Actomonas aquatica: one gene and its partner. The protein of the gene in region 1 binds, or shares a complex with, the protein of each later gene. Links are inferred from orthologs where the notes say so. Each region holds a gene or a part of one and is shown in the gene's direction. Other genes may lie near its edges. The genes, in order: K1X11_RS06255 and dnaN.

Region 1 (7,192 bases):
GCTCGGCGACTCCCTCGACATCAAGCCGCTGCGCGAGCTCAAGCTCAAGGAAGCGCACGGCAAGTCGGCCTGAAATCGGCTGATCGCTGCTCCCGCCTGTCCCAACCTTTAACGTATCCATACGATGACTACGTCCGCTTCTCCCTCCACCTCCTCCCGCCCGGCGCGCCGCGGTTTCCGTTGGTTGCATTGGTTGTTCGTGATGCTGGCGGCGATGACCGTCGTGGCGGTGGTGGAGGCCGCGAGCATGTTCCGCCTGAGTCGGGAAGCCGGTGAACTGCGCTCGGCCATTCACCGCGTGGTGAAGGGCGATGCGACCACCACGGTGCAGTTCTCGGTCGGTCCGGGGGCGATCGGGTTGGTGCGGTTTGTGGCCGGTTTTGTGGACGACGTGCCGCCGGAAGCCCTGCGGGCCATGGAAGCGGTGCACAGTGCGAGTGTGGGCGTCTATCAACTGGACTCGGCCCCCTCGCTGAACGAACGCATCGCGATGATGGAAGTCACTGCGGCCAACATGCGGGAAGACGGCTGGCATCGGGTGGTCGCGGTGCGCGATGGTGACGACGTGGTGATGGTTTTCTCGCCCGAAGCGGCGGCGGATCCGGACGCGTTGGAGCTCTGTCTGGTGGTCTGCAGTGACGATGAGCTGGTGGTGGTCTCGGCCAATGGCCGCACCGAGCCGTTGCAGGCGATCGCCCGGGAGCATTCCCGCGAGTGGCGCGAAGCGGCCGCGGCAGAGCGGTTCTGAGCGCACGACACGATGCGGCGGGAGGATTTGCGGGGCGGTGCTTGCCAGCGGCGGGCACCGCTCGTTGCGTGGAGCGGTGAAACCCGCTGCCATTGTCCACCTCGATGCCGATGCGTTTTTTGTTTCGGTCGAGCTGGCGCTGCGGCCGGAGTTGCGGGGTAAAAAGGTCGCGGTGGGCGGGCGGAGTCGGGGCATCATTTCTTCGGCCAGTTATGAGGCGCGGGCGGCCGGGGTTTACACGCCGATGCCGACACAGCGGGCGCTGCGGGCGTGTCCGGATTTGATTTTGTTACCGCATGAAGGCGACTACGCCGGGGTGTCGCGGCGCATGTTTGACCTGTGTGAGGAGGTGACGCCGCTGGTGCAGCGCAACTCGATCGACGAGGGGTATCTGGATCTGGGGCCCTGTGGTTTGGCCGATGATGCGGCGGTGGAGGCGCGCACGCGGCAGTTGCAGCGGCGGATTTGGGACGTGTTGCAGATTCCGGTTTCGATGGGCATCGCGGCCAATCGGCTCGTGGCTCAGGTGGCGAGCAAGCTGCGCAAGCCGCGTGGGTTCGTGGTGGTGCCACGGGGTGGGGAAGCGGCGTTTATGGCGCCGCTTGATATTGGGGTGTTGCCCGGGATCGGCCAGAAGACGCAGGAACGTTTGGCGAACCGCGGCGTGCATCGGATCGGTGACGTGGTGGATCGCGGGGAGGCCGAACTGGCGTCGTTGTTTGGGCGGGACTGGCGGGAATGGCTGGCGCGGTGTCGGGGCGAGGATGATCGGCCAGTGAACCCGGAGCGAGGCGAGGCCAAGAGCTATTCGCAGCAGGAGACCTTTGGGGAGGACATCCGCGACGTCGCGGCGATCGAGGCTATCGCCAAAGGGATGGTGGACTCGTTGCTCCCCAAGGTGCGGGCAGACGGGAAGCGCGTGCGCACGCTCACGCTGCTGGTGCGATACCCGGATTTTACCCAGGAGTCAGTCGGGCGGAGCCTGCCGGAGGCGTCGGATCTTGAGACGGCGTTTTATGCGCTGATTCCCAAGTTGGTGAAACAGGCCTGGACGCAGCGGCGACCGCTTCGGTTAATCAGCATCAAAGTGTCGGGGGTGGAGGACGGTGCCCGACAGCTCGACATCTTCGGCGAGACTGACGAACGGCGGCGCCGATTGGCGGGCTATCTTGACCGACTGAATGCTGCCGGCGGAGCCAATGTGCTGCACGGGCATCAGTTGGAAGCGCCGGGGGCGGGACGGCGGCGGGGGATCGGCTCGCCGCGGCGTCCGTAGGTGTTCGTAATTCGAATACTGGGAATAAGTAAAATTTCTGTCGCCAACGTGGCACCGTCGTCGGACATTGCACGCACGACCCTACCCGATGCTTACTGCGAATTACCCAGCTCTCTTCGCAGCCGTAAGCGCTTGGAGACGCCCACTTGCACTCGTGGTGTTTCTCGGCGCCTCGGCCCTCCTGAACCCGTTGGTCGCGGCCACCATCAACGGTTTTAACATTGATGAACGTTCGGTGCCGGCGACGCACCTGGTGCGTGCGGCTCCCGCCAAAGACAGTATTCAGGCGATCATGGAACCGCAGTGGGGTGACCTCACGGCGGGTGATTGGCTGGCGGATACCGATGAGGTTTTGAGCATCACGATGGGGGAGGAGACCCGAGCCTATCCGCTGCGCATTCTGGTATGGCACGAGGTGGTGAATGACCAGTTCGGCGACATCCCGGTGGCGATCACCTACAGTGCGTTGAGCGGTTCGGGCATCGCGTTCGCGCCGGGCAACAATCCCGACGGTTCGACGCGGACTTTCGGGGTGTCGGGCGTGCTCTATAACAGTTGCCTGCTGATGTATGACCATGCGACGGAGAGCCTGTGGTCGCAGATGGGGATGGCGTCGATCGCGGGCGAGGCCAACGAAACGGCGTTGGAACTCCTTCCGGTGCGACGCATGTCCTGGGCTGCTTGGAAGCAGGCTTTTCCGGCCGGCAAAGTGCTGACCCGCGAGACAGGCTTTGCGGTGGATTACCTTGGTGACTGGCCCTACGGCGACTACGCGTTCGATCGCGCGACGATCTTTCCCTTCGATGTAAACCGTAACGAGTTTAGCACCAAGGAGCGAGTGGTGGGATACGTGGGCGAGGACGCGCAACGTTGCTGGCCGCTGGCGAAGCTGCAGGAGAAGGGACAACTCTACGATGCGATCGGCGCTCAGACGATCAAAGTAACCTACAACGCCGATACGGGGGACGTGCTGGTGCAGGATATGACGACGCGCGAGAACTTGCCGGTCATTTCCTGCTTCTGGTTCGCCTGGCAGGCGTTTCACGCCGACACCTCCGTCTGGATTCCGCTGCGCTGATCGGAGCTTCGCTGCGAGCTTGCCAAGCCGAAGGAGAGGAGTGCAGTGGTGCTCCTCTTTTTTGTCCCTTCGTCATGCCTATTTACGAGTATTACTGTCCCGACAATAACACCGTCTACCAGTTCTACGCCAAGTCGCTGGCCCAAGGTCAGACGGTGCCCAAATGCCCCGACAACCCGAAGTTTAAGATGAGCAAGATGGTCTCGGGTTTCGCCATCACCAAGGGCGGCAGCAGCGACGAGCCGCCGCCGGACGTCGGGGGAGGAGCAGGCGGCGATCCGGACGATCCGCGCATGGAGGCCGCGATGGCGGCGATGGAAAGTGAGTTTGCCAACGTCGACGAAAACGACCCCAAGGCGATGGGGCGCATGATGCGCCGCATGTCCGAACTCACCGGCGAAAAGCTCGATGGTGAAATGGAAGAAGTCGTGCGCAAGTTGGAGGAGGGGGCCGATCCCGATTCGCTCGAAGACATGATGGGCGATGAGTCCGGCGGCGACGGCATGGATCCCTACGGCGATCCCATGGGCATGGGCGGCATGGGAGGCGGGCCGGAAGGAGGCGCCCCCGAGCCCAAGGAAAAGCGGCACCGCTTCCGCAGTCGCCTGCGGCCGCCGCGCCGCGATCCGCAGCTCTACGATTACGAGTGATTTTCTAGTCCCCGCGTTACGCTTCGTCGTCGCGGGGACTTTTTTGATGCCATGTGTCCGGGGCTTGTCGCATGTTGAACACAAACATGTCCGAAGCCACGACTGCCACCGATTCTGATCTGCAACGACGTATCGCCACCGCCAAGACGGTGGTGCTCGGTCAGGTTGACTGCCTGCACGAAAATCTGGGGCAGGTCAGCAGCCAATGGAAGGCGGACGGCAGTCGGGTGACGGCGATCGACCATGCGATTTCGCGCGCGATTCTGGCGGCGGTGGCGGAGGCCCATCCGGAGGACCGTGGGTTCAGCGAGGAGTTGCTCACCGATCGGGTGTTGGAGGCTGACAGTCGTTTCACTTGGGTGCTGGATCCGATCGACGGCACCAACAACTTTGCCACCGGCCTGGCGCAGTGTGCGATCTCGTTGGCCCTGCTGGAACATGGCGAGCCGGTGTATGGGGTAATCTATGACGCCGCCCGGCGCGTGCTGATGCATGGCGGGCCAGGGATCGGCATGTGGGATGGCGCAGAGGCTGTGCGGGTGCGTCCGGGACCGTTGGGATCGAAGTCGGTGATCGGTTTCCACAGCCCGCATGCGCAGGGAGAATTTCCCGGCCACGGCGAAGCGCTGGTCAGCCGTTACAAGATTCGGGCGCTCGGCAGCAGTGCGTTGCACTTGGCTTACGTGGCCGCCGGCCTGTTCGACGGCGTGGTCGATCACAACGTGAAGTTGTGGGATATCGCGGCAGGCATCGCGATGGTGCGCGGTGCGGGAGGAGACGTGACGTTCATCGCGAATTCGCCGCTGCCGTTACGACGTTTCGACCTCGAAATGCCGCGCACGTTTTATGTGGGCGGAAGTGAATCGACGCGGTGTGAATTGGTGGCTGCGCTCTCCTAATGCGGGCGCGATCGCGCGACTCGACGCGGTCGGGCAGGGTAGGGAAAGCGTCAATACAGCGTAATTGTGGTCGGAGAATGGCTCAAACCGGGCAATGACGGCAGTTTAGCATTGCTTGGTGGGCGGTCCCGTGGATTGCCTTGAGCACTCTCTTCTCCTGTTCTCCGGTTGAACGTCACTCTGCCATGGCAAAAAAAGCTCCCAGCCCCGCTTCCCCGCTCACCTTTGACCTGCCGGTTTCGTTGATCAGCAAGATCACGTCCGCCCAGTCCAAGATGGGTCTCGCGTCCACCAGTGAAGTGGTTCGCCTCGCTCTCGCTTCCTACAACTTTGATCGTTACGAGAGCACTCGTGAAGAGCATCGTCAGATTTCGGTCCGCCTGCCGGGCGACATGAAGACGGTGCTGACCCGCACCTCGAAGAAAAAGAAGGTCAGCGTGGGTGAGCTCCTGCGCGCGGCACTCGACGACCTCGCGGTGACCAAACCGGCCAAGCCCACCGTGGCCAAGGGCAAGAAGAAGGCGACCGCCAAGAAGGCCGCTGCCAAGCCCGCTCCGGCGAAAAAGGCTCCCGCTAAAAAAGCGCCGGCCAAGAAAGCCGCGGTGAAAAAGGCTCCGGCCAAAAAAGCTGCTCCGGCCAAGAAAGCCGCCAAGAAGGGCAAGAAGTCCCGCTAAGTCGCGGGTTAGCTTCCGCACAGATTTGCGAGCCCTCACCGCTGGTGGGGGCTTCTTTTTTGCGCGCGACCGATCCGGTCGCTCAGACTGGCGGCGCGCATTCCCGATGAACTTGATTATTTGACGAACGCGACCAAGCGTTCCGTCCCGTTTTGACCATGAGCCAAGCCCCCTCCCCATTATCCACCTGGGCCCTGAATGTCTCGCCGTCGCCGACGCTTGCTGTCGACGCCAAGGCCAAGGCCCTGAAAGCAGCCGGTGAAGACGTCTGTGGGTTCGCCGCCGGTGAGCCCGACTTCGACACCCCTGATCACATCAAGGAGGCCGCGGCGCAGGCGCTGCGGGATGGTAAAACCAAATACGCCCCGACCCCCGGCATCCCGCCGCTGCGCGAGGCGTTGGCCGCGAAATACGCCGACGTCTACGGCCTGGAGACGAAGCCGGCTCAAGTGGTCGTGAGTCCGGGTGGCAAGTTCTCCTGTTACCTTACGATCCTCGCGCTGTGCTCGCCGGGTGACGAGGTGATCGTGCCGGCGCCGTTTTGGGTGAGTTATCCCGAGATGGTGAAGCTGGCGGGGGCGACGCCCAAGGTGGTCGTGGCGACCGATGCGACCGGCTTTAAGCTCACGCCGGACATGGTCGAAGCGGCGATCACGCCGAAGAGCAAACTGATCATTCTCAATTCACCCTCCAATCCGTCTGGTGCAGTTTACACCCGTGAGGAGTTGGAGGCCATCACGGCCGTCGCGGTGAAGCACAACCTCTACATCATGTCGGACGAAATCTATGAGCACCTGCTCTACGATGGCGTCACGCATGTTTCGCCGGCGTCGTTTTCGGCCGAAGCGCGGGAGCGCACCATCATCGTCTCCGGCTTCGCCAAAACCTTTTCGATGACGGGTTGGCGCTTGGGCACGATTGTCGCGCCGACGCCGATCGCCACCGCGATCGCCGATCTGCAGAGCCAAATGACGTCCAATGCCACCACCTTCGCCCAGTGGGGCGCGCTCGCGGCGTATACCGAGTGGGACAAAACGAAGGCGGCGCTCGATGAGATGCTGGTGGCCTTCGACCGTCGACGTAAACTGGTCCACGCCGGACTCAACGCCATCTCCGGTATCGACTGTCAGCTCGCTCAGGGCGCGTTCTACCTTTTCCCGAACGTCTCCAGTTTTGGCGTGCCCGACATGGAGTTCTGCTCGCGTTTGCTGGAGAGCGAAAAGGTTGCCGCCGTGCCGGGCAGTGCGTTTGGCACCGAAGGGTTCCTGCGCATCAGTTACGCGACTTCGGACGAGACCCTGCAAAAGGGCTTGGATCGTCTGGCCCGCTTCTGCGGTTCGCTCTGATCCCGCGACGACCCCGTTTTTTTGAATCGCTCAACGCTCCCGGCGTTGGGCGATTTTTTTTGAGCGGACGCCATCCCGGATGGCCCCGGGACGTGACGGTCCCGGGGCCGGGGGCTCCGTTATGGTGGATTAGGAGACGGGAGCAAAGGAACGGGGCCCCGCCCGGCCGGAGCCGGACGGGGCGGGGTCGTCAACCCACACCCGAGGGGCGTGGAAGCGGGAAAAGATGCGCTCGTTCGGGAAGTCATGCGCAAGGGATCGGCAAAACGGCTCAGCAGATTTGAGCGCGTTTTGAAAAATGTGGTCGGACCCGGTGACGCGCAGGGAAAGGCGTTGCGGGAGTGGGGTGGCGGAACCTTGCTTGCTGGTTCCGTCGCTCGGATTTCCGCCACATGATCGCTACGCTATTTTCCTGGTCTCGTTGTAAGTGGGTGGGCGCGCTGGTCGCGCTGACCGTCAGCCTGGGGGCGCAGGAGCCCACGCCGTATCTGCCGGTGGCGGAGACGCCCTTCGACTTCCGC
Region 2 (7,135 bases), 2.2 Mb from region 1 along the record:
CTGGCGCGCATGGGTGGCAAGGAGTCGCTCTTCGGCGGCGAGTTCGACTCGTTGGCCGACGTGATCTCGTTCGGCCTCACGCCGGCGTTGATGATGTTTTTCCTCATCCTGTCGCCGACCCAGGGTTATCCCATTTTCCAGAAGATCGGCTGGTGTTTCGGCTTCGTTTACCTGCTGTGTGCGGCGATCCGGCTGGCGCGATTTAACGTGATCACCCACCCGCTCATCATCCGCGACAAAAAGTCGGGCTCGAAGGATTTCGTCGGGCTGCCGGTGCCGGCGGCGGCGGGCACGGTGGCGGCGCTGGTGTTGTTTCTTCTCAACTTGGCCAAGCACGACCGTGAGCTGCAAATGTGGGCGCTGGCCTTGCCGCCGCTGCTGCTGTTGATCGCGGTGCTGATGGTGAGCACGATCCGCTACCCGAGCGGCAAGCAGATCGATATGCAGACGAAGACCCCGCTGGTGTCGCTGGTGCTGGTGGTGAGCGGGGCCGGCGCGATCGTGGCCTTCAAGGAAATCGGCATGCTGGTGCTGATGCTCGGCTACATCTTCTTCGGCCTGATCCGGGCCTTCCGCGAGCGCGGTCAGAAAACCACCCCGACGCCGGATGCGGAAAGCGTGTGAGTAACTTGGGCGTCGTTCACCAACAAGTTTTGGGGTGTTAAAAACCCCCGCTTTGTTCGCAATTGGCTCGCAGTTATTCACAGGTCGGCGGCGAGCTCGGTTTCAGAGGTAAAACGTGGGTTGGGAGCGCAGTTATTGGCCTTTTTCGGACGCATAATAAGACGACTCCAATTACTTATTGAATCAGGTATCTTTTGGGGTTTGTTAACTTCCGCGTTTCACGCCCTCGTGGACGCCAACCCCACGTCATGAAACTCAAGATCAACCGCGACCATTTCAGCAACGGCCTCGCCCAGGTTCTCAACGTCGTCGGCTCCAAGGCCACGATGCCCATCCTCAGCAACGTGCTGATCGAGGCCGAGGGGAACCACATCACGCTCACCACCACCAATCTCGATCTGGGCATCCGCTGTAAGATCAAGGCCGAGGTGAAGGAGGGCGGCGCGGTCACCCTGCCGGTGAAGCGTCTGGCCACCATCGTGCGCGAGTTGCCGAACCAGGACGTGAGTTTCGATTCCTCCGCCAACCACCAGGTGAAGCTCACCTCGGGCGGTTCCACCTTCCGCATCATGGGCATCGGCAAGGACGAGTTCCCGCCGCTGCCGGAGTTTGGCGACGACCGCACCTTCACCCTCGAGCAGAGCGAGCTCATCTCGATGCTCAAGAGCGTCGCTTACGCCCAGTCGAGCGACGAGACGCGCTACATCCTCAACGGCGTGTATTTCAACTTCCGCGACGGCAAACTCTCGCTGGTCGCCACCGACGGCCGCCGTCTCGCCCTCACCTCAAAGGAGATGGAAGTCCCCGAGGACGCGTCCGGCGCCATCATCCTGCCGGCCAAGACGGTCTCCGAGCTGCAGCGCATGCTCGACAAGGGCGCGAAGCTGAAGGTCTCGTTCAACGAACGCCGTGCGGCGTTCCAGATCCAGACCGACAAGGACAGCAGCGGCCTGATCGACTCCATCTACCTCTACTCGAAGGTCGTGGAGGGCAATTATCCCAATTATCAACAGGTTATTCCCAAGGAGACGCATCAGCGCATCAAGCTCGAGCGCGAGCTGCTCCAGCAGTGCATCCACCGTGCCGCCCTCGTCTGCTCGGAGAAGAGCAACTCGGTGAAGCTCAAGATGACCTCCAACCTGCTCGAGATCACGGCGCAGAGCCCGGATTTCGGCGAGGCGCACGAGTCGATGGCGATCGATTACAACGGTCCCGACCTCCAGGTGGCCTTCAACCCGCAGTTCCTGCTCGATCCGCTCAAGGCGCTGCAGAAGGACGAAGTGTTCTTCGAAGTGAAGGACGAGGTGAGCCCCGGCGTGTTCAAGACGCTCGAGAGCTTCATCTGCGTGATCATGCCGGTGCGCCTGAGCTGAGCAGCGCGCCACGGGTAACTTTTCGGGGCCGGGCGTCATCGCGTCCGGCCCTTCTTGTCTCCGCTCACGCTTCATGGATTTCACCTATCCGATCGTCATCGCCATGGTGGTGTCGCTGGTCCTGTTTCAGATCAACCAGCGCCGCTCCTCGCCCCTGTTGGCGATCTTCAATCGCTGGCTGCGCTGGCTGGTGTTTGGCTTCGGCGTGGCCAAGATCCTGGTCGATCTGGAGCTGAGCACGCGGCCCTACTGGGTTTTGGCGCTCACGGCCCTGTTGGTCTATTTCCTGATCGAGACGGTTTATCGTTGGCTGGAGATCAAGGCGCTCAGCCTGAGCCCGATCCCGCTGTTCCCGCGCTTTCACGTGAATTCCAGCGGCGAGGAGTGGCCCACCCAACCCCGACTGCTGAAAGTCCGGGATTGGCTGCGCAAACAGGGTTTCCACGCGGTCCAGTCGCTCAAGGCCGAGCTCGCGCCGGGTTTTGCGCTGCGCATGTCGGTTTATCAGGATTCGTCCAACAAGCTGCGGGTGCAGGTGCTCTTCCTACCGCAGCCGGGCGGCAACATCGTGATGTGCGCCAGCCTGGTGTCGGTGACGACCAACGGACTGCGCTACGTGACCGACAACCTCTACCTGCCCTTCGCGGGGTTTTATCCGGAGAACTGGCTGGTGGATCGGAGTCCGTGGCGGCGGACGCTGGCGGCGCTGGTGAAGCGCCACCGGGAGCGCTTGGAGGATGAGACCGATCCGCTCAGCGAGTGGGAGACCGAGCCGCTGGCCGATCTCAACGCCCAGCAACACGCCATGGAGCAGGTGAACACCGAGCTGGGGTTTCTTTTCCCGCATCACGAGCGCGAGGAGCACGGCAAGATGACCGTGGAGGCGCGCTACCGGGTGTGGAAGGAAGCGTGGTTCCTCAACTACTTCGGCCGCAGCGCGCGGTATGAGTGAGGGAACGGAGGGGTCGGGCTTTATGCCCGAAATCGTTTAAGCGCTCAGCGGAAGTAATCAGCGAGATTGATCGTCGCGGTGGAGTCGACCGCCTGGCCGTCTTCGAGGGCGGGCAGAAAAACGAGTTGGCGGAGGATGTGCTCGTGCTCGGGGCCGTAGAGTTGGCCGGAGCCGGCGAAGCCAGTGAAGTCGCCCTTGGCGTTGATGTTGACGAGGAGCGGTCGATCGAGGCTGCCGGGTCGGTCGAGTGCTTTGAGCTCGGGCGGAGCGAGTTCCCAGACGGGCGAGGCGGGCACGGTCTCACCGCGGTGGTTGGCCGTGTGGTCGAGCAGGAGGTATTGGCGGGCCTCGTCGGTGGTGAGTTGAAAGCGCTTTTCGGAGAGATTGGTGGCGAGCTCCTTGCCGTTGTTGAAAAGGTGGACCTTGAGCTCGAGGATCTCAAATCCGGGGGCGAGGCCCGTTTGCAAGAAGTTAACCTTCTTGGGTTTAGGGCCGACTTCCCCGATCGGTTTGTAGAAATTGATGTCTTCGATTTCGCCGTTGGGGTGGCGGATGCGGGCGAGCGCGACGCAGAATGCGTGGGCCATCGGGGTCGGGGTGGAGACGCGGAACTGGAGGCGCACGGAGTCGTGCGGATTCAGGATTTCCTGGGCCTGTTGTTCCTTGGCAGTGAAGTCTGGATCGGTGATGGCGTCGACGCGGGCGACTTCGTCCAAATGACCGCGGATCTGCGAGTTTACGCCGGCTTGCATGCGTTCGACGGCTTCTGGGGATGGCCCACCCTGCCCTCCTTGTGAGGGCAACGCGGCAATTCCCCGGGAAAGGTTGGCGGCCATCAGGGTGCCCTGGGAGAGCTGGTCCTGCTGGTAATTCATCATGTTGGTCTGGCGCCCCATCCACTTCTTCTGGGGGTCGCTGGCCGGTGAATACGTGGTCTCGTATTCGAGATCCGAAACGGTGGCGCTGAGGTCACTCACCTTGGGCACGAGTTTCCAACGGTAGCCGGTGGTGCGGTCAATTTCGTTGAGCTCGCCGGCGGCGGACTTCGCCAAGGTGGTCTCACCCACGATGTTGCGCACTTCGAGCATCTCGGTGCCCTGGGGCACAAAAAGATCGATGCCGACGAAGAGTTGGTGGGTGTGCTCGGGGGAGGCTTTGGACGTGACGACGCGAGGCTTGGGCTGGGCGACCAAGGGTGAGGTCGTGAGCGCCAGACAAACCAGTGCGGCGGAAACAGCGATGCGCAACGCGGGTCGCCGCTGGCGCGGAAACGTGGTTTGGGACATGAGCAGATGCAGGTGGGGTGGTTTAGGTCGGGAAAGGCGAAGCGGCGAATCTTGAGGGGGCAGAGATTTGGGGCCGCATCTCTGAGATGGCAGGTGCGCGGTAGTGTTCCCGATCCTTGGTCCGGCGCAACCGGGCCTTTCAGTTACTGTGCAGCAGCGGCGGAGCCGAGCGGCTGTGTGCGCTCAACCTCACCAGCCCGTGAGCTGGCGGGCGGTGGGCGCGATCTCGGTGGCGATTTGCTCCATCTGGAAAACCACCGGATGGGCGTTGAGTGGCGTGCCGGGCTGGTGTGACACCTCAACGACGGCGATGCGGTCGGAGTCGAAACCGAGGGCAGGCGCGGCGGTGGCGAGTTCGTGGAGCCAACGATAGAGGGTCGTTCGTTTTTCGGGATCGGAGCTGTCGGGATCGGCCGGATGAGGGTGCTGCATGGGGCTGCCACAGAGGATCACGGCGGCATCGGGGTGCAGGCGATGGAGGCGCGACAGCAGGTTGCGGTAGGTGGACTTGAAATGGGCCGCGTCGGGGACTCCGAGGTTGAAGTCGTTCTGGCCCAGCATGATGACGATCAGATCGGGCGTGTAGCGGCTGTGATCCCAGAGGTATTCGGGGTCGGCGGGCGTCTCGGGATGATCGGGCACGGCGCGCTCGAAGAAGGCCGGCGCGTTGGCCTGATCGGTGCGACCATCCCAGGTGCGGATGAGGCCACGACCGCCGTAAGCGACGATGTTGACCTCGGCGCCTAGGGAGCGCGCGAGGATCCAGCCCCAAGTGCGGGCGGCGTTGTTGGTGCGCGGCGTGGGGTCGGGCGTGGGCGGGAGCTGCTCGACGTAGTGGCCGGTGGTGATGGAGTCGCCGATCACCAGCACGCGACGGTCGCGAGGCGCCGGCGCGGCGAGGAGTTGGGTGGCAGTCGGATCAAACTCGAGTCCGCCAAAAGTCACGATGCCCTGCCATGCCTCGGTGCGGCGAACGAGCGACACGAGCCGACCGGACTCGGGAGCCGGTCCGGATGGCAGCGGGACAAGGTTGTCGCCCTCCTCCAGCTGCAGCACGGCGTCCGGGGCGCCATTGATGGAGAGGTTAAAGAAGCAGGTGTCGCTGTCGGCGTGCAGACGAATCGCGGGCGCCTCACCGGTGTAGGTGAAGCGCAGCTCGATGCCCGGAAAAGCCATGAGCAGACCGGAGCCATCGGCGGTAGGCGCGGTGCGGCCGATCACGGTGAGGGCCGGTGAAGTCGGCGGCAGAGTCTCGGCGTGCGACATGAGAGCGGAAGCGGTGAAGCAGAAGGAAAGACCCGCGGCGGAAAGCCAGCGAGACAGCGAACAACGAAGCATGCCGCTTCATCGCACGACGCCCAAAAGAGCGCAAAACCGGACTGCGGAAAACTGCAGTCACCAAATGGTTGCAGGTAGGCCGGGTTTTGCGCGCTGCCGGTCCTGCCCGTGCCGGCCGGCCGAGGCAAAATTCAAAGATATAAGATTGACCCCTTTGGCTAGGATTTCACCAACGTCACGACGCACTCGAGGTGGCGGGTTTGGGGGAAGAGGTCGAAGGGCTGGACGGCGGTGAGGCGGTAGCCGGCTGCCTTGAAATGGACCAGGTCGCGCATCTGGGTGGCGGGGTCACAACTCACGTAAACGACCGCCCGCGGGCCGTATTCAAAAAGCTGAGACAGGAAACTTTCATCGCAGCCTTTGCGCGGCGGATCGATGAGCACGACGGTGTCGGCCGGCGGCAGGTCCGTCTCGAGTCCGGCAAAGATGGCGGCGGCGTCGCCGGCCTGAAAGGTGGCGTTGGTCAGGCCGTTGGCCGCGGCGTTTTCCGTCGCGAACTGCACGCTGGTTTCGCTGATCTCGATGCCGCGCACTTTCTCAAAGGCGCTGGCGCAACTGAGCGCGAAGAGGCCGCTGCCACAGTAGGCGTCCACCATGTAGCGCGCGCCGGTCGCCGCCGCCTGGTCGCGGGCGTAGCCGGTGAAAGCGGGCAGGATGAAGGGGTTGTTCTGGAAAAAGTCGCGGGCAAGGAAGTGTAGTTTCAGGGCTCCGACTTGTTCGTGAATGATGGCGTCGTGGGAGGTGACGACCCCTTCGGTGGCGTGGCGCAGGAGGAGGGTGGCGCCTTTTTTGTAGGCACCGGCAGCGAGGTTGGCGCGGACTTCGGACCGGATCTGCGGCAGGTGCGCGTTGATCGCGTCGGTTGCGATGAGGCACTCCGGCACGTCGATGATGTGGTTGCGGGTGCCTTGGCGGAGGAAGCCGATGGGTTGCGCCGACGCGTCGTCGCCGTCGCGCGGGAGGTTGAAGTGCGGGGTGATCTTGGAACGGTAGCCGAATTTTTCGGGCGAGCCGATGACGGGGTTCACCGGATGCGTGAGGCCGGCCATGTGTTCGAGCAGTTCCTCGACCTGCTGGCGCTTCCAGACGAGCTGGGCGTCGTAGTTGAGATGTTGATACTGGCAGCCACCGCATTCACCAAAGAGCGGACAGCGCGGGGTGACGCGGTCGGGTGACGGGGTGAGGACTTCGATCAGATCGGCTTCGGAGAAATTCTTCTGGTTGCGGAAAACGCGGGCGCGGACGCGTTCGCCCGGCAGGCTGAAGGGGACCATGACCACCCACGTGGATTTTGGATTCTCGATTTCGGATTCTTGATTGGCCGGCTGGTCGCTGGTCGCTGATTGCTGATCGCTGGCGAGTTCCACGCGGCCGAGGCCTACGCCGCGGTTGGTGAGCGTCGTGATCTCGAGCTCGATTTCGGCGTGATAGGGGAACGGGAAGTCCCGACGGGTTTTGGTCTTATTGCGGCCCACGGAACACACGGAATACACGGAAAGGTGAAAACCGAGTGTTTTCTTTTCGTGTCTTTTGGTGTGTTTGGTGGGCTTTTCGAGCCATGG

What was found.
Region 2: the proteins of K1X11_RS06255 (region 1) and dnaN are in contact, whole or in part, in a solved structure (PDB 1OK7), measured with the Escherichia coli proteins. The link is inferred for Actomonas aquatica from one-to-one orthologs.

The regions. Positions count from the first base shown.
Region 1 is NZ_CP139781.1:1,610,375-1,617,566, reverse strand. Bases 1-2,924 are described here. They hold K1X11_RS06255 (Y-family DNA polymerase), read left to right. Parts: upstream 1-824; coding sequence 825-2,024; downstream 2,025-2,924. Other genes in these bases: K1X11_RS06250 (DUF3179 domain-containing protein), read left to right, coding at 2,179-2,924; K1X11_RS06260 (hypothetical protein), read left to right, coding at 125-748; K1X11_RS06265 (DUF4252 domain-containing protein), read left to right, coding at 1-73. In the rest of the region: more of K1X11_RS06250, read left to right, coding at 2,925-3,102; K1X11_RS06245 (FmdB family transcriptional regulator), read left to right, coding at 3,177-3,752; K1X11_RS06240 (inositol monophosphatase family protein), read left to right, coding at 3,839-4,651; K1X11_RS06235 (hypothetical protein), read left to right, coding at 4,837-5,325; K1X11_RS06230 (pyridoxal phosphate-dependent aminotransferase), read left to right, coding at 5,484-6,671; K1X11_RS06225 (M14 family zinc carboxypeptidase), read left to right, coding at 7,064-7,192. UniProt on the Escherichia coli protein: Poorly processive, error-prone DNA polymerase involved in translesion repair and untargeted mutagenesis. Copies undamaged DNA at stalled replication forks, which arise in vivo from mismatched or misaligned primer ends.
Region 2 is NZ_CP139781.1:3,819,040-3,826,174, forward strand. Bases 68-2,934 are described here. They hold dnaN (DNA polymerase III subunit beta), read left to right. Parts: upstream 68-872; coding sequence 873-1,997; downstream 1,998-2,934. Other genes in these bases: pssA (CDP-diacylglycerol--serine O-phosphatidyltransferase), read left to right, coding at 68-624; K1X11_RS14845 (hypothetical protein), read left to right, coding at 2,071-2,934. Outside these bases: more of pssA, read left to right, coding at 1-67; more of K1X11_RS14845, read left to right, coding at 2,935-2,949; K1X11_RS14850 (hypothetical protein), read right to left, coding at 2,994-4,235; K1X11_RS14855 (GDSL-type esterase/lipase family protein), read right to left, coding at 4,425-5,501; K1X11_RS14860 (class I SAM-dependent RNA methyltransferase), read right to left, coding at 5,732-7,057; K1X11_RS14865 (TrmH family RNA methyltransferase), read left to right, coding at 7,132-7,135. UniProt on the Escherichia coli protein: Confers DNA tethering and processivity to DNA polymerases and other proteins. Acts as a clamp, forming a ring around DNA (a reaction catalyzed by the clamp-loading complex) which diffuses in an ATP-independent manner freely and bidirectionally along dsDNA.